Regions from separate parts of the Rhizobium sp. CCGE531 genome, predicted to be linked through region 2. Evidence: predicted binding sites of a transcription regulator. Region 2 holds the regulator's gene; each other region holds the start of a gene.
What was found. Region 2 encodes LexA, which represses DNA repair genes until DNA is damaged. Its sites were predicted from a motif close to TGTTCNNNNTGTGTTCNG; they were not measured.
Positions count from the first base shown of each region.

Region 1 (10,411 bases), 690 kb from region 2:
GCGGCCTGCAGCGCGTAGCTGCCGACACTATCGGCCGCCATCGCTCGCGCCGACAATGCTAGGCCTTCACGGATCTGGCCGTGATCCCAGAGCGCGCGATCCTGATCGACAAGCAGCACCAGATCGCCTGATGCCTCGGTGCGCGCAAGCCGCCGCGAATCCTGCAGCAGCATGATCGCAAGCAGCCCCTCGACCTCGGAATCCGGCATTAGCTGCAGCAAAAGCCTGCCGAGGCGAATGGCCTCGGCCGCAAGGTCGGCGCGGACGATCGCCGAGCCTGATGATGCCGAATAGCCCTCGTTGAAGACGAGATAGACGACGTGCAGCACCTGCGCCAGACGCTCCGGCAGCTCGGTCTTGCCGGGCACTTCATAGGGAATATGGGCGGTGCGGATGCGGTTCTTGGCGCGCACGATGCGTTGGGCGACGGTGGGCGCCGGGATCAGGAAGGCATGGGCGATTTCTTCCGTCGTCAGGCCGCAGACTTCGCGCAACGCCATCGCCATGCGCGCTTCGGCCGGCACGAGCGGATGGCAGCAGGTGAAGATCAGCCGCAGCATGTCGTCTTCGATCTCCTCGTTTTCGGCGATTTCCATCGCCTCTCCCTCCGGATAAAGGCTGTCTGTAATGTCCGAGCGGGCCGCATCGAAGCGTGTTCGCCGTCGGATGTGGTCGATGGCGCGGAAGCGTCCGGCGGAGACGAGCCAGGCATAGGGATTGGCCGGGATGGTCTCGGCAGTCCATTGTTGCGCTGCCGCCGCGAAAGCATCGTGAAGCGCTTCCTCGGCCCGGTCGAAATCACCGAGCAGACGGATGAGCGTTGCCAACACGCGGCGCGAATGGCTGCGATAGATGCCCTCGATGGTCTGGTTCAGCGACACGGTGTCAGCCTTCCTCCGCCAGGTCTCCCCGAAGGGTCAGGATACGCACCGGACGGATCTCGATGGCGCCGTGGCGCGCCGAAGGAATGCGCTTGGCAATATCGGTTGCGCTATCCAGATCTGGGGCATCGATGAGATAGAACCCGGCCAGATATTCCTTCGTCTCCACGAACGGCCCGTCCGTCACCGAAAACCTGTCGCCGTCGGGGCGGATGACGATCGATTTGTTTCTAAGCTCCAGCGCATCCGAAACGATCAGCGTTCCGTCCTGCCGCAAGCCTTCGTCAAAGACGAAATGCTCGCCGATCAGATGGTTCATTTCGTTCTGCGTCAGCCTTCCGTCGACATCGACGGATGTGTAGATCAGACATAGAAACCGCATGTCCTTTTTCCTCCGCAGCTATTCGTCCGGAAAGCGGATGTCGAAGGCCGCGCGAACCTCGATCATGCCGTAGCGCGCGACGGGGAAGGTGGCGGCGATATCAATTGCTTCCTCCATGTCCCGCGCCTCGATCAGCACGAAACCGCCGAGATGCTCCTTGATCTCGGCGAAAGGGCCGTCGGTGACGACCGCGTCACCCTTGCGCACCCGAACCGTTCTGGCGGTCTCCGGCTCGCGCAAAGCGTTGGCGACGATGAGATGGCCGCTCTCGCGCAGCTGATTGTCCTTGCCGATCGAATCCCGCGTCAGCTTTCGTCCTTCCTCTTCGGAAAGCTTGGCGATCTCGGTGCTATCAAACCATACTTGGCAAAGGAATTTCATCTTAGCCTCCTCAAACGTCAGGGCCGAAGGAATGGATCGGCCGCACCTCGATGCTGCCGAGCTTTGCGAGCGGGATGCCGGCGGCGACGCGGATCGCGTCGTTCAGGTCTTTCGCTTCGATCAGGATGAAGCCGCCGAGATATTCCTTGGTTTCGATGAAGGGACCATCGGTCACCGATGTCTCGCCGTTGCGGACCCGCACCGTCACCGCCGAGCTTGGCGACTGCAGCGCCTCGGCATGGATCATGTGGCCGCTCGCCATCAGATCACGGTCATAGCCGAGCGAATCCAAACCGAGCCTGTGTTTTTCCTCTTTGGTCCTAGCGGCGAGCATCGCGCCATCGAACCAGACTTGGCAGAGATATTTCATCACAGCGTCTCCTCTTTCAATTTGCTGACAGCCATAGACGAGCGACCCGCCTGCAAATCGACATCCCGATGCGCAGCATGACAAAAATTTTCGGCCCTGTCGAAAAAGGCGATCACCAGTCGACCAGTTTCGTCAACTCGATAAGGAGAGACGGAAATGTACAGTCTGGAAGCCGCAATCGTTCATTATTGGCAACGGAAGACGCTGTTGGAAAAGGAATTGCTTGATGCAGCGGATGCCGGGAGGGTCGTGTACCGCATCTGGATCGGATTTGCAGGCTTTGCCTTGCTGATCCTTTGCCTGAGCTGGGGCGCGGCGCCAAACGACGAACGGCCGCAAGTCGCGGGGAGCCAAAACATCGGCATCGTCACCCCCGTGATTGAGAATTAGGAAATAGGGAGCTTGTGTTAAAAGCGCTGCACAAAATCCGAAATGGCAGCATAAAATCTGGAGATCTCACCGATTGGCGCGTCGTTGTCAGGTCAAATCGCGATCAGCGCATCAAGATTAGTCTTGATCGCATGGAAGGTGTCCAAAGCTTCCTGCTCACTGCCGATAAAAACAGTATGAGCCATGCTGCCGTAAAGGCCGCAGGTAATTGCAAACGGCACGCGAACACACCTTTCAAGTGTGACGCGCGCGCCGTCGCTATGTTCTTCGTCCAAAAGAATAATGCCGCATTCTGAACCCTGATGGCCGATTGTCGAACCGCCATCAAAGTTTATCCACGCCACGTATTCTCCTCGGTCAATTGTGATAGCGGCCTATCTATATATCACTGGAACGCCGTTTCGAAGAAGCTGCGCAGCTTGCGCGAATGCAGTGCTTCCGGCGGCATGGCGGCCAGCTTCTGAATGGCGCGGATGCCGATCTGCAGATGCTGGTTCACCTGCGTGCGATAAAAGGCGGTCGCCATGCCCGGCAGCTTCAACTCGCCATGCAACGGCTTGTCAGAAACGCAGAGCAGCGTGCCATAGGGAACGCGGAAGCGGAAGCCGTTGGCGGCGATCGTTGCCGATTCCATGTCGAGCGCGACGGCGCGGGCCTGGGACAGCCGCTTGACGGGGCCGGCCTGATCGCGCAGTTCCCAATTGCGGTTGTCGATGGTGCCGACGGTGCCCGTGCGCATGATGCGCTTCAGCTCGAAGCCTTCATAGCCGGTGATCTCGGCAACGGCAGCCTCAAGCGCCACCTGCACTTCGGCGAGCGCCGGGATCGGCACCCAGACCGGCAGGTCGTCGTCTAGAACGTGATCCTCGCGCATATAGGCATGGGCGAGCACATAGTCGCCGAGGCGCTGGCTGTTGCGCAGGCCGGCGCAATGGCCGAGCATCAGCCAGGCATGCGGGCGCAGCACGGCGACGTGGTCGGTGATCGTCTTGGCGTTGGAGGGGCCGACGCCGATATTGATCATGGTGATGCCGGCATGGCCCTTCTTTTTCAGATGGTAGGCCGGCATCTGCGGCAGCCGCGGCGGCGTGGTGTCACCCTCCGGATGGCTTGCGCCCGCCGGCGTGATGATGTTGCCGGGCTCGACGAAGGCGGTGTAGCCGTCGCCGCCCTTGGCCATCACGTCGCGCGCCCAATTGCAGAATTCGTCGATGTAGAACTGATAGTTCGTAAACAGCACGAAATTCTGGAAATGTGACGCACTGGTCGCGGTGTAGTGGACGAGGCGGGCCAGCGAATAGTCGATGCGCTGCGCGGTGAAGGGCGCAAGCGGCGATGGCTCGCCCGGCGGCGGTATATATTCGCCGTTGGCGATCTCGTCGTCTGTCGTGTTCAGGTCTGGCGTATCGAAGAGGTCGCGCAGCGGAATATCCTCGAAGACGGCGGCGGATGCCTCGACATGCGCACCCTCGCCGAAGGCGAAGTGCAGCGGGATCGGCGTATTCGATTCCGAGACGACCACCGGCACATTGTGGCTGCGCATCAAGAGCGTCAGCTGCTCCTTGAGGTAATGCTTGAAAAGCTGCGGGCGTGTGATCGTCGTCGTGTAGACGCCGGGCGCCGTGACATGGCCGTAGGAAAGACGCGAATCGACATGGCCGAAGCTGGTCGTCTCGATGCTGACCTGCGGATAGAAGGCGCGGTAGCGCGCCATGATCGGCGCGCCTTTGGCGAGCTTGGTGAAATTGTCGATCAGGAAGGCGGTATTGCGCTCGTAAAGCTCCGTCAGCGCCTCGACGGCTTTGCCCGGATCATCGAAGGTCCGCGACTGGAACGGGCTGGGGGAGGAGATGTCGAGGGGTGAAAAAGGAGAGATTCTGTTGCTCATGAGCCATTATAGAGTGTCGTTGGTAACAATCAAACGACGTCACAAGAGGTGGCCCGGATTCTCGCAGCTATTTTTGCAGCCATGCTCAAGGCCTGCGCGGGTCGTCGCGCAGGCATTCGTCATTGCACCGTAGTGCAATAAGGCGTGCCGGTCTCCACACAGGTGAAGCTTGCACCGAAATGCGACTGCGCGCCGCTGCGGCCCGCGTTTTCGACCGCAACCGAGAAGCTGAATGCAAAGATGGCGGCAAACAGCATGATGATGACGAAACGCCGTGCCATGATGATCGAGTCCATGTCCGTGGCCCTACCCGTGCCCTATACTGGACACTGTTTTGCCATGGTCAGGCTGAACAGGTGCTGAGATACCGGTTCATCCGGCGTTCATAAATATGACCGATTTCGAATGGTCGCCTGCGTGTGTCCGCAGGCAAATAAGAACAGGCCTGCCCGACGAAGGCAGGCAGGCCGATGGTGTTTCCTGAATAGGAAATCGCCCTTTTACAGCCTTGTCCAGGTCTGCGACTTGCAGAATATTTTGAGCACGCAGCCCCTCATCTTCACGCTATTGCCGCTCACGGTGCCGGAGCCGCTATAGGTCTTGTCTTCGGAAGGGTCGGTGAGCTCGCCTGAATAGCTGCCGCCCTTGCCCTGCATCTTGCCGATCTGCTTGCCGGCATATTTTCCGGTCTTCAGCGTCACGCAATAGCTGTCCGCGCAGGGCGCGATGACGGCGGTATCGCCCTCAACTGTTTTCCAATTGCCGACGATCGGCTCTTCGGCGAAGGCCGCACTCGCGCTCAGCAGCAGCGCGGCAGCAAGAATGGTGGCACGGATCATGGTGTTATTATTCCTCCCCCAAGGCGCCATCCGGCTCCATAGCCGGGAACGTGGCGAGATTATCTAACGCGAACGTAAAGGTAAATATGGTTTTTATTACGCAATCTCCTGTCCCGCCGGCCACCCACGCCTCATCAAAACAAGCCATCGGATTGAAGTGCGCTGATTTTGTGGTGAAGGAAGGGTTTAAATCCAAATCCTAACAAAACGTAAAGTCCGCCCGAAAATCCTTAATTTGCAAGGGAAGCGATGTTTAACAAAATCCCAAGTTTACCAAGCATTTGTACTTTGTTTGCATCGAATTAAGCATGCATTTTAGGCGTTTTTTGAAGGCCGTCTGCGATAGTGAAGCCATCAAACGAGCGGGGCAAACCCGCCGGCCGGAAGAACCGGAAAGCCGCGAACGACGGCAAGGTTCCGACGGAAAACAGGGCAGATACGAACAGAAGTAAAACAGGGATAAAACCGATGGCACGCTTCGAAACGACGATGTCTGGAAATGCCATGATGGGTGGTAACGGCGCCGATGCCCTTTGCGAATTGGGCGTGAACTACGCGACCGGCAGGGGCTGCGCCGCAGACCTCGTTGCCGCCCACAAATGGTTGAATATCGCCGCCATCCGTGGCAGCGAGCGCGCCGCCGAGCTTCGCGCCGACGTCGCCGCGACCTTGACCAAGATGCAGCTCGCTGCAGCGCTTCGCGCCGCCCGCGAGTGGATGACCACGCACTGAGGCATGCCGAAAACAATACGACTTACTGGCTGATCTCGAAGGAGGGGATGTCGGCGGTCGATGGAGATGCCAGCCGAAATGATGAAAACCGCGACCGGCCGGGACAAGGCAGGCGCGGTTTCGTCGTTTTAGAGCAATTCCAGGAAAAGTGCGCAGCGGTTTTCCGTCCGGAATTGCGTGAGAATATCGACGTAGAGCGATTCCGCGAAACGCTCCACGCCTCAGCCGATCGCCTTCAGCACCTTCGGCAGCGCTTCGGCCAGCAGGTCCAGATCTTGGCTGGGTCCGACGCTGACGCGGATGCAGCGGTTGAGCGGCGCCACGCCAGGCATGCGGATGAAGACGCCATGCTGGATCAGCCCGTCGACGATCGCGCGGGCATAGGTGTCGTCGCGGCCGCAATCGATGGCGACGAAGTTGGTGGCGGAGGCGAGCGGCAGCAGTCCGTTGTCGCGGGCGATCACGCCGATCTCTTCGCGCGCGGCCTGGATTTTACCGACCACCTCGGCGAGATAGGCCTGATCATTCAGCGCGGCGAGGGCCGCTACGGTCGCAAGCCTGTTCATCCCGAAATGGTTGCGGATCTTGTCGAAGGCCAGCACCGTGTCGGGCGCGCCGATGGCATAGCCGACGCGGGCTCCAGCCAGGCCGTAGGCCTTGGAAAAGGTGCGGGTGCGCAAGACATTCGGCTGGTCGATGAGGTCAGAGATATCAGGCAGCGAGCCGGCAGGCCCGGTCTCGCTATAGGCCTCGTCGAGGATCAGCAGGCAGTTTTGCGGTAGCGCGCGGGCAAAGGCGACGATCCTGTCGGCCTCCCACCAGCTTCCCATCGGGTTGTCGGGATTGGCGAAATAGACGAGCGGCGCGTTCGCGCGCTTGACCGCCTCCAGCAACCCATCGAGATCCTCGCGGTCATCGACATAGGGTACGGTGACCAGACGCCCGCCGAAACCGGCAACGTGGAAATTGAAGGTGGGGTAGCCGCCGAGCGAAGTGACAACAGGCGTGCCCGGTTCGATCACCATGCGGGCGATCAGGCCAAGCAGACTGTCGATGCCTTCACCGACGGCGATATTGGCGGATTGAACGCCAAGATGTGCCGCAAGCGCCTGTTTCAGCTCGAAATTTTCCGGATCATTGTACATCCAGATATCGCCGGCCCGTTCGCGCATGGCTGATAGAACGGAAGGCGCAGGCCCGAAGCCGTTTTCATTGGCGCCGATGCGGGCATTGACGCTCAGACCGCGCTGACGCTCCAGCGCTTCGGGGCCGACGAAAGGAACGGTGGAGGGAAGGGCACTGATCAGCGGCGTGAAGCGCGAGAAGGCGGACATGCTGGCTTTGTTTCCCGAATTCAGTTGTAGGGGCGGCAGAATAGGCGCTTGGCGGGTGGTTGCAAGGGCGGAGGCTGTGGAATCCACGTGCGTGGGAGCAAATTCTACCGCGCCGCTAGAGACGACATTTGCCGTCCATAAGCACGCGCCAACCGCGGAAAACGTCGCGTCTGGAACACGCTGCCAGCGCCCCCAAAAGCCGCCGCTATTCCCGTGGTGCAGACATCGCCGCGATCCGCTTTTCCAGTTCGGCGATCTTGTGATCTTTCTCCGCCAGCAGGTTTTGAACGGTGGCAGCATCAATAAGCTGCGGTATGTGCTGCGGGCAGTTCGCGTCCCACGCCGTTACGGTGAACAGGATTACCTGTTCGACCCGGGCATTATACCCGTCCGGAAAGAGGCGCTCGGCGAGTTCAGCATCACCCTCGATCACTCTTGCCTCGCCCCAGATTTTGACGCGCTGCCGATAAGTATAATCCATCAGAAACAAGTGAGCCTTGGGATTTTCGACGAGATTGCCCTGGGTGATGTATTGGCGATTTCCGGCGAAGTCGGCAAAACCAATGGTCTTTCGATCCAGGACCTTCAGAAAGCCGGCCGGACCGCCGCGATGCTGGATATACGGTTGTCCGGCCGCGTTTGCTGTCGCCAGAAACGCGCCCGTGCGGCTCTCGATGAAGGCGGCGATCTCAGCCGTGATATCGGTCTGCCATGACCCTCCGATTTCCATTCTGGCATAACCACGCCTGGAACCCTTGCGACTCTGAATAGCCTTCACGGCGGGAGTGAAGGCGACGTCGCTCGAAAACTCGAAATCTGCACTGGACATCGCCAGCTCCTGACGGTTCGTTATGATCTGAATGGGTTCAACGAATGCCCCGCTGCCTGCGATGCGAGACATTGGACTTCTTTTGCTTCAAGCTTGGTAACGCAAAGGTATTTCCTTCCGATTTATGTGAATATCTGCTATGTTCAGAAATAATCCTCTCATTTTTTGGAAGTCATGCCTGATCGCCTGGAAGCCATGTCCGTCCTTCTCTCCGTCGTCGACGCCGGAAGTCTTTCCGCAGCATCACGTATTCTCGGCGTGCCATTGGCGACTGTCAGCCGCAAGGTGTCGGAGCTTGAGAGTCATCTCGGAACGCGCCTCTTTCAGCGCGCCGGACGCGGCCTCATCCTGACCGAGACAGGCCAGACCTATGTGTCGTCCTGTAGACGCATCCTGGATGACATTGCCGAGGCGGAGCGTACGGCCGCGGGTGAGTTCCAGGCGCCGAAAGGCAATCTGACAATCACTGCGCCGGTCGTCTTCGGTCGATTGCACGTACTGCCTGTCGTCACCGAATTTCTGAAGACCCACCCCGAGATTGACGTCCGGCTCATTCAGTCGGATAGGCTGATCGACCTGCCGGAGGAGCATGTCGATCTGGCCGTCCGAATCGGTAAATTGCCTGACAGCAGCTTGATCTTTCGCAGCGTAGGAGAGGTCAGGCGGGTCGTGTGCGCAAGCCCAGCATATCTACAGGAACGGGGAACACCTGCAGTTCCGGATGATCTCCGTATGCATGACTGTGTCACCTTCGAAAATCTGATGTCGATACGATCATGGTCCTTCTGGAAGGAACGATCGGAAACCAGTGTTCCAATCCATTCCCGGCTCGTCGTCGACACCGCCGAGGCAGCCATCGGCGCCGCGGTCGGCGGGCTCGGTCTTGCCCGCGTGCTCTCCTATCAGGTGAGTAAGCACATATCCGAAGGGGTATTAAGAACCGTTCTTGACGATGCTGAGCAAGACCCTTGGCCGGTCAGTCTGGTCTATCCTTCGCGAGGGCTTATGGCGTTGAAAATCAGAGCCTTCCTCGATTTCGCCGCCCCTCGGTTAAAGGAAAGTCTCGGTAGCCACAGCGAATGGAGAACCGCCGGCAGCGGCGCTCCTGCATAATATCGACTTTGGACCTATCGCCTTCTGCCGCGTGCGGCCATTGCTTCGGCATTGCCGATCATGAAATCGGCGCGTACGACACGGCGCAGTGTTTCCGGTTCGATCAGGTTGATGAAGCGGACGTGGACGCGGTTTTCATTGCGGCTGACCTCGGCGCAGGCGATGCGGTAGGCGAGACCGAGAATGTTCAGGTAGTAATGGCTCGGCAGGCCGACGGTCGTGGCGACGGTGAAGCTGGCGCCGCCGCGCGAGATATCGCTAATTTCGGCGCTGCGCACGGAAATGCCTGTCAGACAGGGACGGACCGCCACGAGACGCGCCGGCCTCTGGACGTAGAACCGTTCCCAGCTGCGTTCGTAGACTTCGGATTTGACTTTCGCCAGATGGGTTGCGCGAAGCATTGTCATTCCCTGTTGAAGAACAGACCGAATTCATCTCGGTTACACTACGAACCTTGCACGGAGATTTTGCGGAAGCGTCAATTCCATAGATAGAATTTTAACGGGTTCGTCTTTTGTGCCGATTTGAGCGCATCTTGACAGCGGGATTGGCTTCGATCATACGGATTGACGGTTCGAGGCGCCTGCCGCTCGCGGATGAAAATCCAAGGTGAAGTCCTCGCAGTTTTGGTCACAGCCATTATAGGGCATGCTGACTGACGGTAATGCGAGCCCCGTTTCACGGTCGTAATTGCGTGCCTTAGCAAAGGCTGATCCTATGACGACGTATCCGTCCATAGATGAATTGAAGGCTCAAGCCCGGCGTTTGCGTCAGGCCATGGCCGAGCGCGGCGACGACATGAGCCACTCGACGACGCTGGAACTGATCGCCAAGCAACATGGGCTGCGCGACTGGAACACGCTATCGGCGCTTGCGGCGAAGCCGAATGACGGGCCTGATGCGCCCTTCGATGTCGGCTCCGCCGTTCGCGGGCGCTACCTGAACCAGCCCTTCACGGGCAGGGTGGTGGCCATGTCGGCGAAATCCGGCGGGCTCTACAAGATATCGATCCATTTCGACGAACCGGTGGATGTGGTGGAGTTCGAGAGCTTCTCGGCCTTCCGCCAACGCATCAATGCCCAGGTCGACTCGGATGGCATCTCGCCGCGCAAGACGTCGAACGGCCTGCCGCATCTGGTTCTCGACATCTGAACGATCTTTCATCGACCGGTTACTATCTCCGCCGATAGCGACTAATTCCGTCCGGATTCCCCATGACGCACAGTACTGAAACCAATATGTTCCTCACCGGCTGGCTGCCCGGCGTCTTTG
Region 1 is NZ_CP032684.1:1,244,473-1,254,883, forward strand. Features, by position in the region: gene CCGE531_RS06125 (RNA polymerase sigma factor) at 1-875, opposite strand, end outside; gene CCGE531_RS06130 (YciI family protein) at 886-1,263, opposite strand; gene CCGE531_RS06135 (YciI family protein) at 1,282-1,644, opposite strand; gene CCGE531_RS06140 (YciI family protein) at 1,655-2,014, opposite strand; gene CCGE531_RS06145 (hypothetical protein) at 2,222-2,404, shown strand; gene CCGE531_RS06150 (hypothetical protein) at 2,497-2,748, opposite strand; gene CCGE531_RS06155 (AMP nucleosidase) at 2,790-4,292, opposite strand; gene CCGE531_RS34145 (hypothetical protein) at 4,412-4,588, opposite strand; gene CCGE531_RS06160 (DUF2147 domain-containing protein) at 4,793-5,131, opposite strand; gene CCGE531_RS06165 (sel1 repeat family protein) at 5,600-5,863, shown strand; gene CCGE531_RS06170 (pyridoxal phosphate-dependent aminotransferase) at 6,085-7,197, opposite strand; gene CCGE531_RS06175 (pyridoxamine 5'-phosphate oxidase family protein) at 7,403-8,026, opposite strand; gene CCGE531_RS06180 (LysR family transcriptional regulator) at 8,201-9,139, shown strand; gene CCGE531_RS06185 (PilZ domain-containing protein) at 9,154-9,546, opposite strand; gene CCGE531_RS06190 (glyoxalase superfamily protein) at 9,857-10,291, shown strand; gene CCGE531_RS06195 (MATE family efflux transporter) at 10,354-10,411, shown strand, end outside.
Region 1: CCGE531_RS06165 (sel1 repeat family protein) is a predicted target of LexA. The motif match lies at 5,570-5,587, and genes of this name have one in related genera.

Region 2 (10,411 bases):
GGGCGCCGAATTCCTGCAGCAGACCCTGGGTCACCTTATAGGCGCCCTGGTATTCTGCGACTTCTTCACCCATGACGAAGACGTCCGGGCTGGCGCGCATTTCTTCGGCCATTGCATCGCGCAGTGCTTCACGCACCGTCATCGATACCATTTCCGTGCCGGCCGGAATTTCCGGATCGGCTGCTGCGGCAACCTTCGGCTGGGCCGGAACCGGTGCTACTGCGGGCGCCGGAGCGGCTGCGGGGACCTCGGCCTTAGCAGGCTCGGCAACGGGTGCCGCCTTTTCGGAAGAAATGGCGTCAGCGGATTCGCCGTCCTGCAGCAGGATGGCGATCTTGGCGTTCACCTTGACGCCTTCGGTGCCGGCGTCGACCAGCAGCTTGCCAATGATGCCTTCGTCAACGGCTTCCACTTCCATGGTGGCCTTGTCGGTTTCGATTTCGGCAATGACATCACCGGAAGCGACCTTGTCGCCTTCCTTCTTGAGCCATTTCGAAAGGGTACCCTCTTCCATCGTCGGAGAAAGGGCGGGCATGAGAATATCGATGGGCATGGATCGTCCCTCCCCGATTTAGAGCAGAATGTCGGTGTAGAGCTCGGATGCGTCCGGCTCCGGATCGTTCTGGGCGAAATCGGCGCTGTCTGCGACGATGTCGCGGACATTCTTGTCGATATCCTTCAGATCGTCTTCGCTCGCCCAGCCCTTTTCGAGAAGGCGAATACGGACCTGCTCGATCGGGTCGTGCTCGGAGCGCATCTTCTGCACTTCGTCCTTAGAACGGTACTTGGCCGGGTCGGACATGGAGTGACCACGATAACGATAGGTCAGCATTTCCAGGATGATCGGGCCCTTGCCGGAGCGGCAATGCGCGACGGCTTCGTCAGCCGCGGCCTTGACGGCGCGTACGTCCATGCCGTCCACCTGGATGCCGGGAATGCCGAAGGATGCGCCGCGCTTGGAGAAATCGGCCTGCGCCGTGGCGCGCGCCGTCGACGTGCCCATGGCGTAACGGTTGTTTTCGATCACGAAAATGACAGGCAGCTTCCAGAGCTGCGCCATGTTAAAGCTTTCGTAGACCTGGCCCTGGTTGGCGGCGCCGTCACCGAAATAGGCAACGCTGACATTGTCATTGCCGCGATACCAGTTGGCAAAGCCGAGACCGGTGCCGAGCGACACCTGGGCACCGACGATGCCGTGGCCGCCGTAAAAATTCTTCTCCTTGGAGAACATGTGCATCGAGCCGCCCTTCCCTCGGGAATAGCCGCCCTGGCGTCCGGTGAGCTCGGCCATGACGCCGCGCGCGCTCATGCCGGTTGCCAGCATATGGCCGTGGTCGCGATAGCCGGTAATGACCTGGTCGCCATCCTTCAGCGCCAGCTGCATGCCGACGACGACAGCTTCCTGGCCGATATAAAGGTGACAGAAGCCGCCGATGAAGCCCATGCCGTAAAGCTGGCCGGCCTTCTCCTCGAAGCGGCGGATCAGGAGCATCTCACGATAAGCCTTGAGCTCCGCATCACGATCGAATTCTGCGATCGGGCCGCCATTGGTTTCCTTGGCGGGCCTTGATGCTGTCTTACGGCTGGAAACGGTCGCGTTTTTTCGCGGCGCCATTCAACCCTCCCTGTGTGAGTAGCCTCGTTTTATGGTGAGGCGTAACATAGGCAAGATTGTTCGCCACAGCAATGCTATAATTGCATGGCTCATATTCTTCGCAAATTGTTGATATAACTTACAAAAAGTCGATTAACCTGAATTCGGTTAATTGCGGCTATTTGTTGAAGATGACGATTTCGTTCGCCTTGGAATAGGTCAACTGATAGCGCGCATATTGATCGAGCATGTCCTTGTCCAAGGAGCCGTCGCTCAAGAGCGTGACCTCCTTTTCAAGGTGCTCGCGCCTGCCGACGAGATCTGCCAGTTCCTTGGCGCGGTCGATGCGACGCTGCTCGAATACTTCGGTCGCCTTCAGGCCGTAGTCGCCATGGATGCAATGATAACCGAAATAGCTCACAAAGGCGATGGTGATGGCGGGAAGGATGAAACGCCCGAACTTTCTCTTCTTATGATACTTTGTCCACATACTCGCTCGAACGCTCTGGCTTTAAGCAATCCCGCTCCAAAGCCAATGCCGCTTCGGACAAGATCACATCAAATCAAACACCTAGAGCTAATGTAACCGGCAGAGATTAACCGTCCGTTGACTCTAACTGCGCGGCCCAACAAAAAACCGCACCCGAAGGCGCGGTTTAATTTCAGCGAATACTCTCGTCGCGGATCCAAGCGGATCCCGCTGATCAGGCATCAGCCGCGCAGGATGGAACGGCCGGCATACTTTGCCTGCGGGCCGAGCGCTTCTTCGATGCGGATGAGCTGGTTGTACTTGGCGAGACGGTCGGAACGCGACAGCGAGCCGGTCTTGATCTGGCCGCAGTTGGTGGCAACGGCGAGATCGGCGATCGTGGAGTCTTCCGTTTCGCCCGAGCGGTGCGACATGACGGCCGTGTAGTTGGCCTTGTGCGCGGTCTCGACAGCATCGAGGGTTTCGGTCAGCGAGCCGATCTGGTTGACCTTGACGAGGATCGAATTGGCAACGCCCATGCGGATACCGTCGCGCAGGCGGGCGGAGTTGGTGACGAACAGGTCGTCGCCGACGAGCTGGGTCTTCTTGCCGATCAGGTCGGTCAGCGTCTTCCAGCCTTCCCAGTCGTCTTCGGCCATGCCGTCTTCGATCGAAACGATCGGGTACTTGGCGGCCAGTTCGGCCAGGTATTCGGCCATCGCGCCGGATTCCAGCGTGCGGCCCTCGCCTTCGAGCACGTACTTGCCGTCCTTGAAGAATTCGGTCGAGGCGCAATCGAGGCCGAGGGCGATTTCTTCGCCCGGCTTGTAGCCAGCCTTTTCGATGGACTTCATGATAAAGTCGAGGGCTGCCGGGGCGCTGGAGAGGCCCGGTGCAAAGCCGCCTTCGTCACCGACGTTGGTGTTGTGGCCCTGCGATGCCAGTTCCTTCTTGAGGACGTGGAAGATTTCCGAGCCCATGCGCACGGCGTCGCGGATGGATTCCGCGCCGACCGGCAGGATCATGAATTCCTGAAAGTCGATCGGGTTATCGGCATGGGCGCCGCCGTTGATGATGTTCATCATCGGAACCGGCAGGAGGCGGGCATGAGCGCCGCCGACATAGCGGTAGAGCGGCAGGTTGGCGCTTTGGGCGGCAGCCTTGGCGACCGCAAGCGAGACGCCGAGGATGGCGTTGGCGCCAAGGCGCGACTTGTTCGGCGTGCCGTCGAGTTCGATCATGATGTTGTCGAGCTGGATCTGGTTTTCGGCGTCCATGCCGCCGATCGCATCGAAGATTTCCGAGTTGACGGCTTCGACGGCCTTCTCGACGCCCTTGCCATGGTAGCGCTTGCCGCCATCGCGAAGCTCGACGGCCTCATGCGCGCCGGTCGACGCGCCCGACGGAACCGCCGCGCGGCCCATGCTGCCGTCTTCGAGGTAGACATCGACTTCGACGGTCGGATTGCCACGGCTGTCGAGAATCTCGCGGGCGATAATGTCGGTGATTGCGGTCATGATAGCTTCCTGCTCGCTGGTTTATAAATCGATTTAAATCGTCTTAGTCGAAGGCACGGAAATTTCAATGCCGATCCGCGCGCCGATTTGGCACTCCTGCAGGCCGCGTAAAGCAAAATCATGTCAGCCTGTTGAATGCCTGATATTTCTTAGGCCTTGGCCACGGCGTCAAAGGCCAGCAGCTTTTCCAGAAGCCGCGGCATATCCTTCAGATAGACCATGTTCGGGCCGTCCGAGGGCGCGTTATCCGGGTCCTCATGCGTCTCGACAAAAACACCTGCAACGCCGACAGCGACAGCGGCGCGCGCCAGCGTCTCGACGAATCGGCGGTCGCCGCCGGTGGAGCCGCCCTGCCCGCCGGGCTGCTGCACGGAATGGGTCGCATCGAAGATGACAGGCGCGCCCATAGCCGCCATGATCGGCAGCGAGCGCATATCCGAAACCAGCGTATTGTAGCCGAAGGAGGCGCCCCGCTCGCACAGAAGAATATTCGGATTGCCGCTCTCATTGAGCTTGGCAAGCACGTTCTTCATATCCCAGGGCGCGAGGAATTGACCCTTCTTGACGTTGACAACACGGCCGGTCTGGGCGGCGGCAACCAAAAGATCGGTCTGGCGCGACAGGAAAGCCGGGATCTGCAGGATATCGACCGTCTTGGCGACGATGGCGCACTGCTCCTCCGTGTGAATGTCGGTCAAAACCGGAAAGCCATATTCCCTCTTGAGGTCGGCAAAGACTTCCATGGACTTTTCCAAGCCGATGCCACGCTTGCCTGACAGAGAGGTCCGGTTCGCCTTGTCATAGGAGGACTTGTAGACAAGGCCGATGCCGAGCTTACCGCAGAGCTCCTTCAGGACTCCGGCGACCATGAAAGCATGGTCACGGCTCTCCATCTGACAGGGGCCGGCAATCAGCGACAGCTTGGCGGCATTGGAAAAGAGGACCTTGGAGGCACCCTCGCCGACGGTGACTTCGGAATTCGTGCTCATGCTATCTCCTCGAAGGCGAATAATGCGCCCTGTCCGGGCGCCAGCCTTGCCAGTATACGATTGTTCTTACGCGTGTAAGTGACGCCGTTAGCAGTGAAATGCGACGATGTCACGGAAAGATCGCGCGTCTTGAAAAGGATTGCGCGTGCCCTCAGCCCGGGATCGCTGGTGTGAACCGGCAAATCGTAGAATGCTTCCATTCCTTCCGGCGTCAAAAGTTCGACATCGGCATTGGCAGCCTTGATCGTCAGGCCGAAGGAGTGCTTGATGACTCGCGGACCGCCAACGATCTCTTCGAAAAAGGTGCGATACGCCGCTGGTTTCAGCGCGGAAAGCGCCACTCGTGCGATGCCGGTCACGCCGTTTTCGTGACGCTCGAGCACGCCGCGGTCGGTCGGCAGCGGATTGATGCGCTGGCAGCAGAAGGCCAGGAAATCCGGCGCGCGCAGATCGGCCGCAAATGCGAGGCGAAAACCGGCCGTGGTTTCCGTTCCGTCCGGCATCTTCATCTGCCGGGAGAAATCCAGCATGCGTCCGGCCGAGATCGCCGCCACCTTGAAACGCTCGTCATCGCCGACGGCATCGTCCGTACCGAAAACCACGGCCGAAAATCCATCCTCGGCGACGCGGAAGCGATAGGCCTGGTCACGCGCAACGAAGACATTGCCGTCGGCAATACTCGTCTCGCATTGCTCCTGGGATGCCACGCCCAAAGGTTCGAGATAGGTCTTGTCGGCAAGGAAGACGCAGGCATTTTCGGTGCCGAACGGATGGCGGGCGTCCGGCGCCACCGTGAAGCCGAGCTTGCCCAGCCGTTCGCGCGCCAATGCGATGTTGACGGTCGGCAGCACGAGATGATCCAGCGGATGCGGCGACAAAGTCATGGTTCCCCCTGTTTGCCTGCAAAAGCAGATTTGCGCCCATACAAAGCTGAATTCAAGACGAAAACCAAGCCGTGAAGGCGCGCGACAATGGAAACCGGACGCAACCCTGGCAACTGGACCGCACTGATTCTCAACTGTAGCCGGCTTATGCGGCGGATCGTCGTCTTCATCCGCACATCAAGATCCGGAGATGGGCCTGAAGCGTTCACGAAACGAACAGAGCGGCATTTCTCATATTTATCGATGGATTAGCGCGGATATAACTCTCAAGGGTTTTCAGGCGATCCATTCGATGGCGGCAATTATTTGATCCGCCCGGCAAGGCTTTACCGAAATTTAAGCACTTGCGGAACACATATGGAACATATAGTGTCCGTTCTGGATTTGTTTCACGGTTTTTCTTGATTTGGGGTTCCAAGACGATGTTGACGCGCAAGCAGCAGGAACTGCTTCTCTTCATTCACGAGCGGATGAAGGAGTCGGGAGTCCCGCCATCTTTCGACGAGATGAAGGACGCACTGGATCTGGCATCCAAATCCGGCATTCACCGTCTGATCACGGCGCTCGAGGAACGCGGCTTCATCCGCCGCCTGCCGAACAGGGCGCGGGCGCTCGAAGTCATCAAGCTGCCGGAGGCCTATAATTCAAGCCTGCAGCCGCGTCGCGGCTTTTCGCCGAGCGTTATCGAGGGCAGCCTCGGCAAACCTCAGCCGGTCGCGCCGCCCGCCCCGGCAAAGGTTGCGAACGACGACCACAATAGTTCCGTATCGGTACCGGTCATGGGGCGCATCGCTGCCGGCGTTCCGATTTCCGCCATTCAGAACAATACGCATGACATTACCGTTCCCGCCGATATGCTCGGCTCCGGCGAGCATTATGCGCTCGAGGTCAGGGGCGATTCGATGATCGACGCCGGAATTTTCGATGGCGACACAGTCATCATCCGCAATTCGACGACGGCCAATCCCGGCGATATCGTCGTTGCGCTCGTCGACGACGAAGAGGCAACGCTGAAGCGCTTCCGCCGCAAGGGCGCCTCCATCGCGCTGGAAGCCGCCAATCCCGCCTATGAAACCCGTATCTTCGGGCCGGACCGCGTCAAGGTCCAAGGCAAGCTCGTCGGCCTTATTCGGCGCTATCACTGACCGGTGATTGTGGCGCGATCGGCGTGCCGGACTTGTCTGCGCGCCAATCGTAAGTTCGATGCCGTGTCCATGGTCGTCGAGGGTTTTCGAATGCTGCGGAAATGATCGGCGTATCGGCGCCGAGGGTCATTTCAAGAGAGCCGGTTCTTCGCAGTGTTGCGCCCGTTATGAGCATTGCGCCGGAACGGCAATGATCAAGCCGCAGCCGGATCGGCGTCACGACGATGTTTGCAGTATCGCAAGCCGGCGGCAGATAGGCGGCATTTTCGATGGTGACCAACATGGCGCCGTTATCAAGCATCGCCACGCACCATGCGCCTTTCTGACAGGCGAAGCTTCCCTGCATCGTCCTGTCGAGCGCTTCTTCCATTGCCTTGCGCACAGCATTCTGCTCTTCCCCGCTTAACCGGCGATGGCGATCGGTCGTCTTGTTGATCTGCGGAAGCCGGCTATCGCCAGGGAGAATGGTGGGCGGCTGATGTTCGGTTGCGACCAGTGCCTTCCGCCATTGTTCGAAAATGAAAGCCTGCGGCCTTTCGCGATTTGTGGCGAGTATATCGTCCTGCCGCAGCGCAACCAGGACACCATCCTCGGAAATCATCAGATCCGGCTTCGGCACGCCGGAGCCGAATGCCGCCACGCCGGTGGATGAGAGCAGCAACAGCAGGCCCAAATGGCGAAGCCGGGTCCGCAGCATGGTCATGATCAGGAAGCCGGCAATGAAGATCGGCAGCAGCCAGGCTGGCTGGCGGCCGAAGGTGATGTCGCCTCCCCAGCCAGCCACGGTTTTGGCGATCAGGATGACGAGTTCCAGTCCCTCTCCGGTGACTTTCCAAAACGGCCCGTCCAAGCCGAAGGGCATGAGCAGCATTGCCACCATGCCAAAGGGCATGACGATGAAGGAGACGACCGGCATGGCTGCGAGGTTGGCGGCGAGACCATATGTCGCCAGCCGATGAAAATGCTCGATCGAGAAGATGGCCGTCGATGCGCCGCCGATGAACGAGGTCGACAACACGCCGCCGAAGAAGCGCGAGACAAACAGCAGCGGGCTTAGCAGACGGATCCGCGAGAGAATGTTTTCGCGATGCCGCCGTCGTTTCCATAGCGAATAGCCCGACACCAGCGCCAGCGTCGCTGCATAGGACATCTGAAAGCTTGGACCAAGCACCTGCGACGGCGACAGAACGAGGATGACGATGGCGGATAGGGCGACATTGCGAAGGCTGAGCGACGGCCGATCGAAAAGCACGGCCACCAGCATGATCGCCATCATGATGAAAGCGCGCTCGGCGGATACGCCGAAGCCGGAAATAAGGTAATAGGCCGTTACCGTCAAAAGCGCGCCGAAGGCCGCGAACTTCTTGGTCGGCCAGGCCTGCGCAACTCCCGGAAACAAACTGAACAGATAGCGCAGGCCGATATAGAAGATGCCGGCCGACAGCGCCATGTTCAGCCCTGAAATTGCAATGATATGGGTGAGACCGGCAATTCGCAGCGACTCGGTCGTATCCTTGGAGATCGCACGTCGCTCATCGGTGACGAGCGCTGCGGCAAAGGCGCCCGTATCTCCCGGCAAGGTTTCCCTGATCCGGTCGCCAATGCTGTTGCGCAGGCCAGCAAGCCAGATATCGGCCTTATCCAGCAGCGGCTCCGCGAGATTATCACCAGACGGGGACAATCGGGTCGGGGTGCCGTAGGCGAAACCGTTCGCACCGATGCCATTGAAATAGGAGCTGAAGGCGAAATCGTTGAGGCCTGGCAGTGCCGGTCCTGCCGGCGGTGTCAGACGCGCCCTGCCCTGCATCCGATCACCGAGGTTAAACGGCTCCACCTGCTTGCGGACGAAGATCGTGATCCGTTCCGGCGAACGGCGAATTGTGGGCTTTTCCGTTGCCTCGACCCGGACGACATAGCGCCAGCCTCCATTGTCATAGGATTCGCGTCGCTCGATCCTGCCGGTGACGGTCGTCGTCACCGCAGAGTCGAGCATGACAGTGGAAGCCCGCCAGCTTTCCCATTGAGCCAGTGTCATACCGAGACAAATTAGCATGCCGGCGAAAAGAAGGTGGCGAAACAGCCTCCCCGCTTCTCGCCGGAGCGCGAAGCTAGCGGCAAAGACAAACAGGCCCGCAAGCACGGCTTGCGGCGGCGGATCGCTGCCAGCTTCAAACCAGAAGATCGCACCGAGACCCATATAGATCGGCGCGAAAAGGACGGCCCGGCCATGTGAAGCCTCCTCTTCGACCAGCCGGGCAATACTGCCTCGAATGCGGCCCGCGATCAAAAGGAAGCGCGATGTCAGCGGCGCCAGATCCTGCGTCCGCTCCCCTTGCGGTGCCTTGGCGCGGAGCACAATCGTCGCAACAGCAGGACGAAGCTGCGGAGGCGCAGCGACATCCCGACCATCTTCCCGCTGCTCCGCTGCCTCCAAATTAGGCACCCGCCGCCGCCCCCGCGTAAAACCACAGCTTTTGCGCGATTTTTGCCGTCACTATCTGGTGATTTCAACCGAAATCGTCATGAGAGAGACCAAATTGAGCCGGTTTCCCGACGCGGCACGATCAGTGACGCTGCTGCAGTGCCCAAAAGTTGATACTGCAATGCACAATTCGGCACTAGGATAACTTGGCATTAGGCTCTGGATCATATAGCTAGTCGGTAGTCGCTTAACCTTTTGGCGCTTTTTATGGCGTCAATCCCGCCAAATCTTGGAGGATCAGCATGACGGAACAAAGCGCGAAACTAACTTGGGGTGAAAAGACGGTCGACCTGCCGGTCAAGACCGGAACCATCGGCCCGAGTGTCATTGATATTGGTGCCCTTTATAAGAACACCTCCACGTTTACTTACGATCCTGGCTTCACCTCGACCGCATCGTGCGAGTCCAGCATCACTTATATCGATGGCGACGAAGGCGTTCTGCTGCATCGCGGCTATCCAATCGATCAGCTGGCCGAACACGGCGATTTCCTGGAAGTATGCTACCTTCTTCTCTACGGCGAGCTGCCGACGACAGCGCAGAAGAAGGACTTCGACTATCGCGTGACCCACCACACGATGGTGCACGAGCAGATGTCGCGCTTCTTCACCGGCTTCCGCCGCGACGCGCATCCGATGGCCGTCATGTGCGGCTGCGTCGGCGCGCTCTCCGCCTTCTATCACGACTCGACCGACATCACCGATCCGCATCAGCGCATGGTCGCAAGCCTGCGCATGATCGCCAAGATGCCGACGCTCGCCGCCATGGCCTACAAGTACCATATCGGCCAGCCTTTCGTTTATCCGAAGAACGATCTCGACTATGCGTCGAACTTCCTGCGCATGTGCTTTGCCGTTCCGTGCGAAGATTATGTCGTCAATCCGGTGCTCGCCCGCGCCATGGACCGCATCTTCATCCTGCATGCCGACCATGAGCAGAACGCTTCGACCTCGACGGTTCGCCTGGCAGGCTCTTCCGGCGCCAATCCGTTCGCCTGTATTGCAGCGGGCATCGCCTGCCTCTGGGGTCCGGCGCACGGCGGCGCCAACGAAGCAGCACTGAACATGCTCAGCGAGATCGGCTCCGTCGACCGCATTCCGGAGTACATCGCCCGCGCCAAGGACAAGAACGATCCGTTCCGCCTGATGGGCTTCGGTCACCGCGTTTACAAGAACTACGATCCGCGCGCCAAGATCATGCAGAAGACGGCGCATGAGGTTCTCGGCGAACTCGGCATCAAGGACGATCCGCTGCTCGACATCGCAATCGAGCTCGAACGCATCGCTCTGACGGATGAATATTTCATCGAGAAGAAGCTCTATCCGAACGTC
Region 2 is NZ_CP032684.1:1,930,636-1,941,046, reverse strand. Features, by position in the region: gene CCGE531_RS09445 (pyruvate dehydrogenase complex E1 component subunit beta) at 1-553, opposite strand, end outside; gene pdhA (pyruvate dehydrogenase (acetyl-transferring) E1 component subunit alpha) at 572-1,615, opposite strand; gene CCGE531_RS09435 (septum formation initiator family protein) at 1,773-2,084, opposite strand; gene eno (phosphopyruvate hydratase) at 2,306-3,580, opposite strand; gene kdsA (3-deoxy-8-phosphooctulonate synthase) at 3,730-4,569, opposite strand; gene CCGE531_RS09420 (VOC family protein) at 4,566-5,453, opposite strand; gene lexA (transcriptional repressor LexA) at 5,876-6,598, shown strand; gene CCGE531_RS09410 (ComEC/Rec2 family competence protein) at 6,579-9,032, opposite strand; gene gltA (citrate synthase) at 9,323-10,411, shown strand, end outside.

Region 3 (10,411 bases), 270 kb from region 2:
ATAGACGCCGATCATGCGCATATCCGGCCCAGCGAGGCGGCGAGCAAAGATGGTGCCGAACAAGGTTTCGAAAGCCTGGCCGATCTGCATATAGGAGCCGCGATGAGCGACACCGACGAGTGACATCGGGGAGATGGTGCGAAGCGTAACGTCGAACATGACCGTAATCCTTCCTTAGGTACTGGGTTCGAAGATCGTATGGCTTCCCTCATTCCGATATCGCGCCGGCGGCATGCCGTAGACGGATCTGAAGATGCGGTTGAATGACTGGAGGTTGGGATAGCCCGACCGCTTTGCAATGTCGCTGACGGATAGACGGGTGTTGACGAGATCGCCGGCGGCACGGTGCAGCCGCAGCCGCTTGACGGTTGCCGCCGCCGTCTCGCCATAGATCGCCCGATAGATCCTGTGCCAGTGATAGCTGGACATGCAGGCGATCTCCGCCAGCTTTTCCATGTCGAGCTCGTCATCCAGATGCTCGTGGATATAGGCAGAAACCCGCCGCAGCCGGGTCTCGTAAAGCGTCCACGCCGTTCCGCCTGTCATGTCAAACCCCTTGCAAATCGATCGGCCCGACAAGAGCATAACCCGATTTGACAAATCCTGCGGAGTTGGATGCACAAAGAAAAATGGCGAATGCCGCAGCATCCGCCATTTTCGCTATCGTAAGAAAATAGAGCCGTTAGCCGGCGAGTGCAGCGGCAATCGCCTCGATCGCCTCATCAGCCTTGGCGCCATCCGGGCCGCCGGCCTGCGCCATGTCGGGACGGCCGCCGCCGCCCTTGCCGCCGAGGGCGGCTGACGCGACGCGGACGAGATCGACGGCGCTGATGCGGCCGATCAGGTCTTCGGTGACGGCGACAACGGCGCTAGCCTTGCCATCTTCGGAAACGCCGATCAGCGCGACCACGCCCGAGCCAAGGCCTGCCTTGGCCTCATCCGCCAGACCCTTTAGGTCCTTGGGATCGACGCCGGAAATGGCCTTGCCGAGGAACTTGACGCCGTTGACTTCGCGAACGGCGTCAGCGGAACTACCCTGGCCGCCGCCCATGGCAAGCTTGCGCTTGGCATCGGCCAATTCGCGCTCCAGCTTGCGGCGCTCGTCCATCAGAGTTTCGACGCGCGAAACGACCTCACCAGGCTGAACCTTCAGCGTCGAGGCGAGGTTTTTCACGCGCTCGTCCTGCTCCGCGAGATAGGCAAGCGCGGATTCGCCAGTGACAGCTTCGATACGGCGCACACCGGCCCCGACGGCGCTATCGCCGAGGATGCGCACGAGACCGATCTGGCCCGTGGCCGACACATGCGTACCGCCGCAAAGCTCGATGGAATAGGGCTTGCCGGTCTTGGCGCCACGCACGCCCTGCCCCATCGATACGACGCGGACTTCATCGCCGTACTTCTCGCCGAACAGCGCCATCGCGCCTTCCGCGATCGCATCGTCGACGCTCATCAGGCGGGTCGTCACCGGCGAATTCTGCAGGATGATCTCGTTCGCCATCTCCTCGACGACCTTCAGCTCCTCAGCCGACATCGGCTTCGGATGCGACACGTCGAAGCGCAGGCGCTCGGGCGCAACCAGCGAGCCCTTCTGGGCGACATGCGTGCCCAGCACTTCGCGCAGTGCCTCATGCAGCAGGTGGGTGGCGGAATGGTTGGCGCGCAGGCGCGAGCGTCTGGCGTGATCGACCGTCAGCACGACGGCATCGCCCACCTTGATCGTTCCTTCCGAAACCTCGGCTAGGTGAACGAAAAGGCCTTCGCCCTTTTTCTGAGTGTCGCCCACCGTCAGCTTGCCGTTGTCGCCGGAGATGGCGCCCGTATCGCCCATCTGGCCGCCGGATTCGCCATAGAACGGCGTCTGGTTGACGATGATCTGTACCTTTTCGCCGGCAGAGGCGCTGTCGACGGCAACGCCATCCCTGACGATTGCCTGGATCACGCCTTCGGCAGATTCCGTGTCATAGCCGAGGAATTCAGTCGCACCATTCTTTTCCTTGAGCTCGAACCAGATGGTTTCGGTTGCCTTGTCGCCGGATCCGGTCCAATGCGAACGCGCCTCGGCCTTCTGCCGCTCCATGGCATCGGCGAAGCTGGAAATATCGACGCCGATGCCGCGGGCGCGCAGTGCGTCCTGCGTCAGATCCAGCGGGAAGCCATAGGTGTCGTAGAGCTTGAAAGCCGTTTCGCCGTCCAGGCTGTCGCCCTTGTGCAGGTCCGAGGTGGCATCGTTCAGCAACGACAGGCCGCGTTCCAGCGTCTTGCGGAAACGGGTTTCCTCGAGCTTCAGTGTCTCGGAGGTCAGCGCCTCGGCGCGCACCAGCTCGGGATAGGCGCGACCCATCTGCTGGATCAACGCCGGCAGCAGCCGCCACATCAAGGGTTCCTTGGCACCGAGCAGCTGCGCATGGCGCATGGCGCGGCGCATGATGCGGCGAAGCACATAGCCTCGGCCTTCATTCGACGGCAGCACGCCATCGGCAATCAGGAAAGCGGAGGAACGCAGGTGGTCGGCGATGACGCGATGACTGGCGCGATGCTCGCCCTCGGCCTTCACGCCGGTTGCCTCTTCGGAAGCTTCGATCAGCGCGCGAAAGAGATCGATATCGTAATTGTCATGTTTGCCTTGCAGCAAGGCGGCAACGCGCTCGAGACCCATGCCGGTGTCGATTGACGGACGCGGCAGGTCGACGCGCTCCTGCTTGCTAATCTGCTCGAACTGCATGAACACGAGATTCCAGATCTCGATGAACCGGTCGCCGTCCTCTTCCGGAGAACCCGGAGGGCCGCCCCAGATATGATCGCCATGATCGTAGAAGATTTCTGAACAGGGACCACAGGGGCCGGTATCGCCCATCGCCCAGAAATTGTCGCTGGTGGGGATGCGGATAATCTTGTCGTCCGAAAGCCCAGCGATCTTCTTCCAGAGATTAAAGGCGTCGTCATCGGTGTGATAGACCGTCACCAGCAGACGCTTGGCGTCGATCCCGAATTCCTTGGTGATCAGGTTCCAGGCAAGCTCGATGGCCTGCTCCTTGAAATAGTCGCCAAAGGAGAAATTGCCGAGCATCTCGAAGAAGGTGTGGTGGCGCGCGGTGTAGCCGACATTGTCGAGGTCGTTGTGCTTGCCGCCGGCACGCACGCATTTCTGCGCCGTCGAAGCCGTCTTGTACGAGCGCTGCTCCAGACCGGTGAAAACGTTCTTGAACTGCACCATGCCGGCATTGGTGAACATCAATGTCGGATCGTTGCGCGGTACGAGTGGGCTCGACGGCACGATCTCGTGGCCGTTTTTCTTAAAATAGTCGAGGAAGGTCGACCGGATTTCATTCACACCGCTCATATTGGGCCCTTCAGTACTGCGCTCAGCAACTTGCGTCAAAGTCAGTGGCTTTTATCGTTCGCTCCGGGCGCTGTCCAGCCGCACGAACAAAACCGGCCGCACATCCCTTGGACAATGCGGCCGGTCTCAAATTTTAGTGTCATATCAAGCCAGGAATTGCTCCCGGAAATCATTATTCCCCGGAAGCGTCGCCATCATCGGCATCCGGACCGCCATTTTGCAAGAAGCGATCGGCGATCAAGCCGGCATTCTGGCGCAGCGACAATTCGATTTCGCGCGAGAGATCCGGATTGTCGCGCAGGAAGATTTTCGCATTCTCGCGGCCCTGGCCAAGGCGCTGGCTGTTATAGGAGAACCAGGCACCCGACTTCTCGACGATGCCGGCCTTGACCCCGAGATCGACCAGCTCGCCAGTCTTGGAAACGCCCTCGCCATACATGATGTCGAACTCGACCTGCTTGAAGGGAGGCGCCATCTTGTTCTTGACGACCTTCACGCGGGTCTGGTTGCCGATCACCTCTTCACGCTCCTTGACGGCGCCGATGCGGCGGATATCGAGGCGAACCGAGGCATAGAACTTCAGCGCGTTACCGCCCGTCGTCGTTTCCGGCGAGCCGAACATGACGCCGATCTTCATGCGGATCTGGTTGATGAAGATCACCATGGTCTTGGACTTCGAGATCGAAGCCGTGAGCTTGCGCAGCGCCTGGCTCATCAAACGAGCCTGCAGACCGGGAAGACTGTCGCCCATCTCGCCCTCGATTTCGGCGCGCGGCGTCAATGCCGCAACGGAGTCGACGACGAGGACGTCGATCGCGCCGGAGCGAACCAGCGTATCGGTGATTTCAAGCGCCTGTTCGCCGGTATCGGGCTGCGAGATCAGAAGGTTCTGCAGGTCGACGCCGAGCTTGCGGGCATAGACCGGATCGAGCGCATGTTCCGCGTCCACGAAAGCGCAGATGCCGCCCTTCTTCTGGGCCTCTGCAATGGTCTGCAGAGCCAGCGTCGTCTTACCCGAGCTTTCCGGCCCATAGATTTCGACAATGCGGCCCTTCGGCAAACCGCCGATTCCGAGGGCAATATCGAGGCTCAGCGAGCCGGTGGAAACCGTTTCGATTTCGACCACGTTCTCGTTAGAGCCGAGCTTCATGATCGAGCCCTTGCCGAACGACCGCTCAATTTGAGAGAGCGCCGCTTCAAGTGCCTTGCTTTTATCCACCGATTTGTCCTCTACAAGCCGCAAAGAATTCTGAGACATCCGATCCACCTTTAGGTTATTGAAGCCGCTCTAGCAATGTCGCCGCCGATGAGAATTCTGTACTCTATTTGTTCTCTTATCGCAAGAGCACAACAAGCAATTGAAAGAAAAAGGTAAAATGAATTCCGTTCTATTTTTGTTTTCTTCTTTCTTCCCAGGCACTTGCATGGCCGGGACGGTGAATTGCGAGATGTTATCGACCCGTCCGATTCGTCTTTTCGATTGCTGAGGAAAACCATATGGCGAAGAAGATTCTCGTTCTCGGCGGCGCCCATATCGACCGGCGCGGCCGCATATTCGGCGAGACCGCACCCGGCGCCAGCAATCCCGGCGCATGGTTCGAAGAGCCCGGCGGCGGCGGCTTCAATGCGGCCAGAAATCTAGCCCGCCTGGGCTTCGACGTGCGGTTGATCTCGCCCCGCGGCGGCGATCCCTCCGGCGAGATCGTGGCGGAAGCGGCCAGCCACGCCGGCATCGACGACCGGCCCTTCGTTTTCCTCGATCGCAAGACGCCGAGCTATACGGCGATCCTCGAACGCGACGGCAATCTGGTCATCGCGCTTGCCGACATGGAACTCTACAAGCTGTTCGTCCCGAGACGTCTGGCGATTCGCGCCGTTCGCGATGCCTTTGAAGAGACCGATCTCGTTCTCTGCGACGCCAATCTGCCGGCCGAAACATTAGCCGCGATCGCGGCAAGAGCGGCCGCATGCGGCAAGCCCGTCGCGGCAATCGCGATCTCGCCGGCGAAAGTCGTGCGGCTCAAGCCAAGCCTTGCCGGCATCGACCACCTGTTCCTCAACGAAGCCGAGGCCGCCGCGCTGACCGAAAATCGCCCGGAAGACCCGCTCGAATGGGTGAACGGATTGCGCGCCCTCGGCCTGCGCAATGGCGTCATCACCCGCGGCGGGCGCCCGCTGATCGCATTTTCCCGCGATCTCGTCGTCAGCCTGCAGCCGCCCGTCGTCGACGATGTCGCCGATGTCACCGGGGCGGGAGATTCTCTTGCCGCAGGCGTTCTCTCAGCCTTGCTTGCCGGCCACGACCTCGCGGAAGCTGTCCGCCACGGTGCGGCAGCCGCAGCGATCACCGTGCAATCATCCTTGGCCACCGCCGAAAATCTGTCTCCGGAGCTTTTGAAGACGATGTTGGCCCTTGTTCCCAAGGCCGAAATTCTGTCATGAAGCCTGCTCAAAACGCATATATTGTTTCAGCGAATTGGAAACGACAATGACCCAGCCCATCTCGCCACTGCTTCCGATCTCCTATTCGAAGGAAGTCGCCGCCGCCAAGCTGCGCGGCGCACCGCTCGTGGCACTGGAATCGACCATCATCACCCACGGCATGCCCTATCCCGGCAATATCGAGATGGCCCGCAGCGTCGAGGCGATCATCCGGCAGGAAGGCGCGGTCCCGGCGACCATCGCCGTCATCCATGGCACACTGCATATCGGTCTTGAGCCGGAAGAGCTGGAAACCCTCGCCAAGACGGAAGGCGCGATGAAGGTCTCGCGCGCCGACATCGCTTTTGCGATCGCCGAGCGCCGCACCGGCGCGACCACCGTCGCCGCCACGATGATTGCCGCCGCCCGCGCCGGCATCAAGGTTTTCGCCACTGGCGGCATCGGCGGCGTGCATCGCGGCGCGGAGGAAAGCTTCGACATCTCGGCCGATCTTGAAGAGCTTTCCCGCACCGGCGTCATCGTCGTCTGCGCCGGCGCCAAGGCGATCCTCGATATTCCGAAGACGCTCGAAGTGCTGGAAACGCGCGGCGTCCCGGTCGTCACCTACGACAGCGCCGAATTCCCGGCCTTCTGGTCGCGCTCTTCCGGCTTGGCGAGTCCGCTGACGCTGAACAGCCCAGCGGCCATCGCCAACTTCCAGTCCACGCGCGAACAGCTCGGCATCGATGGCGGCATGCTGATCGCCAACCCGGTCCCGGAAGCGGACGAAATTCCGCGCGAGGAAATGGAAATCTATATCGAGCGCGCCCTCGACAGCGCCGACCGCGACGAGATCACCGGCAAGGCCGTCACGCCTTATCTGCTCAGCACCATCTTCGACATCACCGAAGGCCGCAGCCTCAAGACCAATATCGCGCTTGTCGAAAACAATGCGCGCCTGGCCGCTGAAATCGCGGTCGCTCTGGCGGAATAGTTAGAGCTGTAATGAATAAAGGAACGGTCGGGCGCTTCAAAAGATCGTCCGGCCTTTCTTGTTTCAGGTCAATGAGAACAGGCCTAGCGCGGCCCGCAATTCGGCAAGCGTCGCCTCCGTCCGCTCCCTTGCCTTTCTCGTCCCCTCCCGCACTATCTCAAGGACATGGTCCGGCTCTGCGGCAAAGCGTGCACGGCGCTCGCGGATCGGTGCAAGCAGCGCCTGAAGAATGTCCTCGAGATGTCCCTTCAGGGTGACATCACCGAGACCGCCACGGCGATAATGCGCCTTCATGTCGTCGACCAAGTGCCGATCCTCGCAGAACGCATCCAGATAGGTGAAGACGACGTTTCCCTCGACCCTGCCGGGATCGCCGATGCGCAGATGATCCGGATCGGTATACATCCGCCGGACCGCATCACTGATAGCATCCGGTGATGCCGAGAGCGGGATGGCGTTGCCCTGGGATTTGCTCATCTTCGCCTTGCCGTCGACACCTGGCAGACGCCCCACGCTCGGCACCATCGCCGTGGCTTCCACGAGAACGTCATACCCGATCTGCCGGTTGAGGCGGCGAACGATCTCATTGGTTTGTTCGATCAAAGGCGCCTGATCCTCGCCGACGGGAACGACCGTCGCCTTGAAGGCGGTGATGTCGGCGGCCTGCGCCACCGGGTAGCAGAGAAAGCCGGCCGGCACGTCGCGTTCGAAGCCGCGCAGCTGGATCTCGGTCTTGATCGTCGGATTACGCTCCAGACGGCGGACCGTGACGAAATTCAGATAGAGCAGCGTCAGCTCCGCCAGCGCCGGCAGGGCTGATTGAACGCAGATCGTCGTCAGCGCCGGATCGATGCCGACGGCGAGGTAATCGATGGCAACTTCGAGAACGTTGCGACGGACCTTGCCGGGATCATGGGCATTGTCGGTCAGCGCCTGCGTATCCGCCAGCAGCAGGAATTGCCGATGGCTGTGCTGACGCGTGACGCGGCTCTTCAACGATCCGGCATAATGGCCGAGATGGAGTGGACCCGTGGTCCGGTCGCCTGTCAGGATGACGGGGCGGGTGTCGGTAGGGGAATGCATTCGTTGCTCCGCAAAAGGAGCCGCCGCAATCGGGAAGGGAAAACGGAAATTGACCATGCCTGCCGGATCACGGCGGCAGGGTCGATTTCAAGACATGACGACTGCCGCTCCTAGAAGGAGCGCCACCACAAACGGTAGATGGGCTTGGCAAGATCGATCATGCGCGGGGTGATAGCATCTTTATGCCGCTATCGGCAACATGGCGAGGCGAAAATCGCCTCTGACCTAGGGCTTATCGAGCGTCTCGCGCACGACGACGGCAAGCTGCTTCAGCGAGAAAGGCTTCGGCAGGAAGCCGAACTGCGCATCGGCCGGCAGATTGCGGGCAAAGGCATCCTCGGCGTAACCGGAGACGAAGATGAACTTCATGTCCGGATATTTCTTGCGCAGTTCCCGCAGCAGCGACGGTCCGTCCATCTCGGGCATGACGACGTCCGACACAACAACATCGACCTGGCCGTCGAGCTCGTCCATGATGTCGAGCGCCTCGACGCCGGAGCCGGCCTCGTAGACGGTATAGCCGCGCGTCTCGAGCATGCGCTTGCCGCCGCGCCGCACAGCCTCCTCGTCCTCGACCAGCAGCACGACTGCGGATTTTCCGGTAAGATCCGCCGGCTCTTCCGGTGGAGACACGATGCCGACGCTCTGATCCATGGCCGCGACATCGCGGCTCTCCGGCGCCTTGGCGTCCGTTACCGCCGGCATTTCGACGACATGGCGCGGCAGGAAGATGCGGAAGGTCGTTCCCTTGCCCACTTCCGATTCCGGCTGGATGTAGCCGCCGGACTGCTTGATGATGCCGTAGACCATCGCAAGACCAAGGCCGGTGCCCTTGCCCACTTCCTTCGTCGTGAAGAAGGGCTCGAAAATCTTGTCCATGATCTCGGGCGCGATACCCGTTCCGGTATCGCTGACCTCGATGAGCACCATGTCCTCATGCGGCAGATAAGGATAATTGAAAGCGCTGACATCGGCCGCAAGCAGATTTCGGGTGCGCAGCGTCAGCGCGCCGCCGCCGGGCATGGCATCGCGGGCGTTGACGCAAAGATTGATAACCACCTGTTCGAACTGCGAGAGATCGGTTTTGACAGGCCAGAGATCGCGGCCGTAATCGACATCAAGCTTGACGTTCGTGCCGGACAGAAGCCGATCCACCAGCATGCGCAAGTCGCCGATCACGTCGGTCAGGTTCAGCACCGTCGGCCGCATGGTCTGCTTGCGCGAGAAGGCAAGCAATTGCCGCACCAGCACGGCGGCGCGATTGGCGTTGCGCTTGATTTCCATCAGATCCGCAAAGCTCGCATCCGAAGGCCGTGCCTGCAGCAGCAGATGGTCGGAGGACAGGAGGATCGCGGTCAGCACGTTGTTGAAATCGTGGGCGATGCCGCCCGCGAGCGTGCCGACGGCATTGAGCTTCTGCGTCTGCGCCATCTGCGTCTCGAGCGCCCTCTGCTCGGTCACCTCAACGGCATAGACGATGGCGGCCTCTTCCGGCGCCTCGTCGGTCTGGTCGATCACCGCATTGATATAGAAGCGGAAATGCCGTGTCTCATCCTTCGGATTGCGGGAGTCGATCGGCGGAATATCGCCCTGCCGATCCTTGGCGGCTGCCAGCGCCTGCTGCAGCTGCTGCCGGTCGCTTTCATTGACGACGCTCTCCAATGCGGCGCCGCGCTCGATATCGTCGCGCGAGACGAGATCCGAGAAGAGCTTCAGGAACGGCGCATTCGTCCGCAGAATACGCCCGTTGCCATCGACGGAAACGATCGCCATCGGTGTGTTGTTGAAGAAGCGGCTGAAACGCATCGCGGCTGCGGAAGCAGACTGCTCGGTGTCCGCGCCGTTCTGCCGGGTGAGGACGATGGTGCGGCTCTCGCCGGGAGCACCGTCGCGCATCGAGGTGACGCTGTGGACGATCTGCACCGGCAGGCTCTGGCCATTGGCGCGACGCAGATCGAGATCGAGCGTCACCGTCTTCTTCAAGCCCGGCTCCGCCTGAACGGACTGGATCAGCGCCAGCCCCTCGCCGGCCACCAGATCGCCGATCGTCATCGAACCCGGCACGAACTTCGTCAGGTCGAAGCCCAGCCATTCGGCCAGCGTCGCGTTGAGATAGAAGATCTCGCCCTTGCGGCCGGCGGAAAAGAAGCCGGCCGGCGCATGGTCGAGATAGTCGATCGCGTTCTGCAATTCCTTGAAGAAGCGCTCCTGGTCGTCGCGTTCGGAGGTGATGTCGGTGATCTGCCAAATATGCAGCGCTTTGTTGCTATCCTGTTCCGGCGGCAGCACCCGTGCTTTCAGGCGATACCAATGGGCTCCCTGGCCGATCCCGTTGAAGGGACCGAGCGGCTTCAGCAGGCGGAACTCCTCCGATCCCTCCTTGCCGTCACGCAGACCATTGGCGAGACGGTACAAAGCCTCGTTGGATTCGCGGTTTCGCGACAGCAGCATCTCCAGCGACTGTACCTCCGTCGCCTTGCTGGCGCCGGTCAGCCGGCCATAGGCGGCATTGGCATAGACGATGCGCCCCTTCTCGTCGGTAATCAGCGTCCCGTCCGGATGGCTGTTGA
Region 3 is NZ_CP032684.1:2,201,791-2,212,201, forward strand. Features, by position in the region: partial or broken gene CCGE531_RS10775 (AraC family transcriptional regulator) at 1-546, opposite strand, end outside; gene alaS (alanine--tRNA ligase) at 683-3,343, opposite strand; gene recA (recombinase RecA) at 3,516-4,601, opposite strand; gene CCGE531_RS10790 (carbohydrate kinase family protein) at 4,841-5,785, shown strand; gene CCGE531_RS10795 (pseudouridine-5'-phosphate glycosidase) at 5,832-6,758, shown strand; gene trpS (tryptophan--tRNA ligase) at 6,822-7,841, opposite strand; gene CCGE531_RS10805 (PAS domain-containing sensor histidine kinase) at 8,067-10,411, opposite strand, start outside.
Region 3: recA (recombinase RecA) is a predicted target of LexA. The motif match lies at 4,728-4,745, and genes of this name have one in related genera.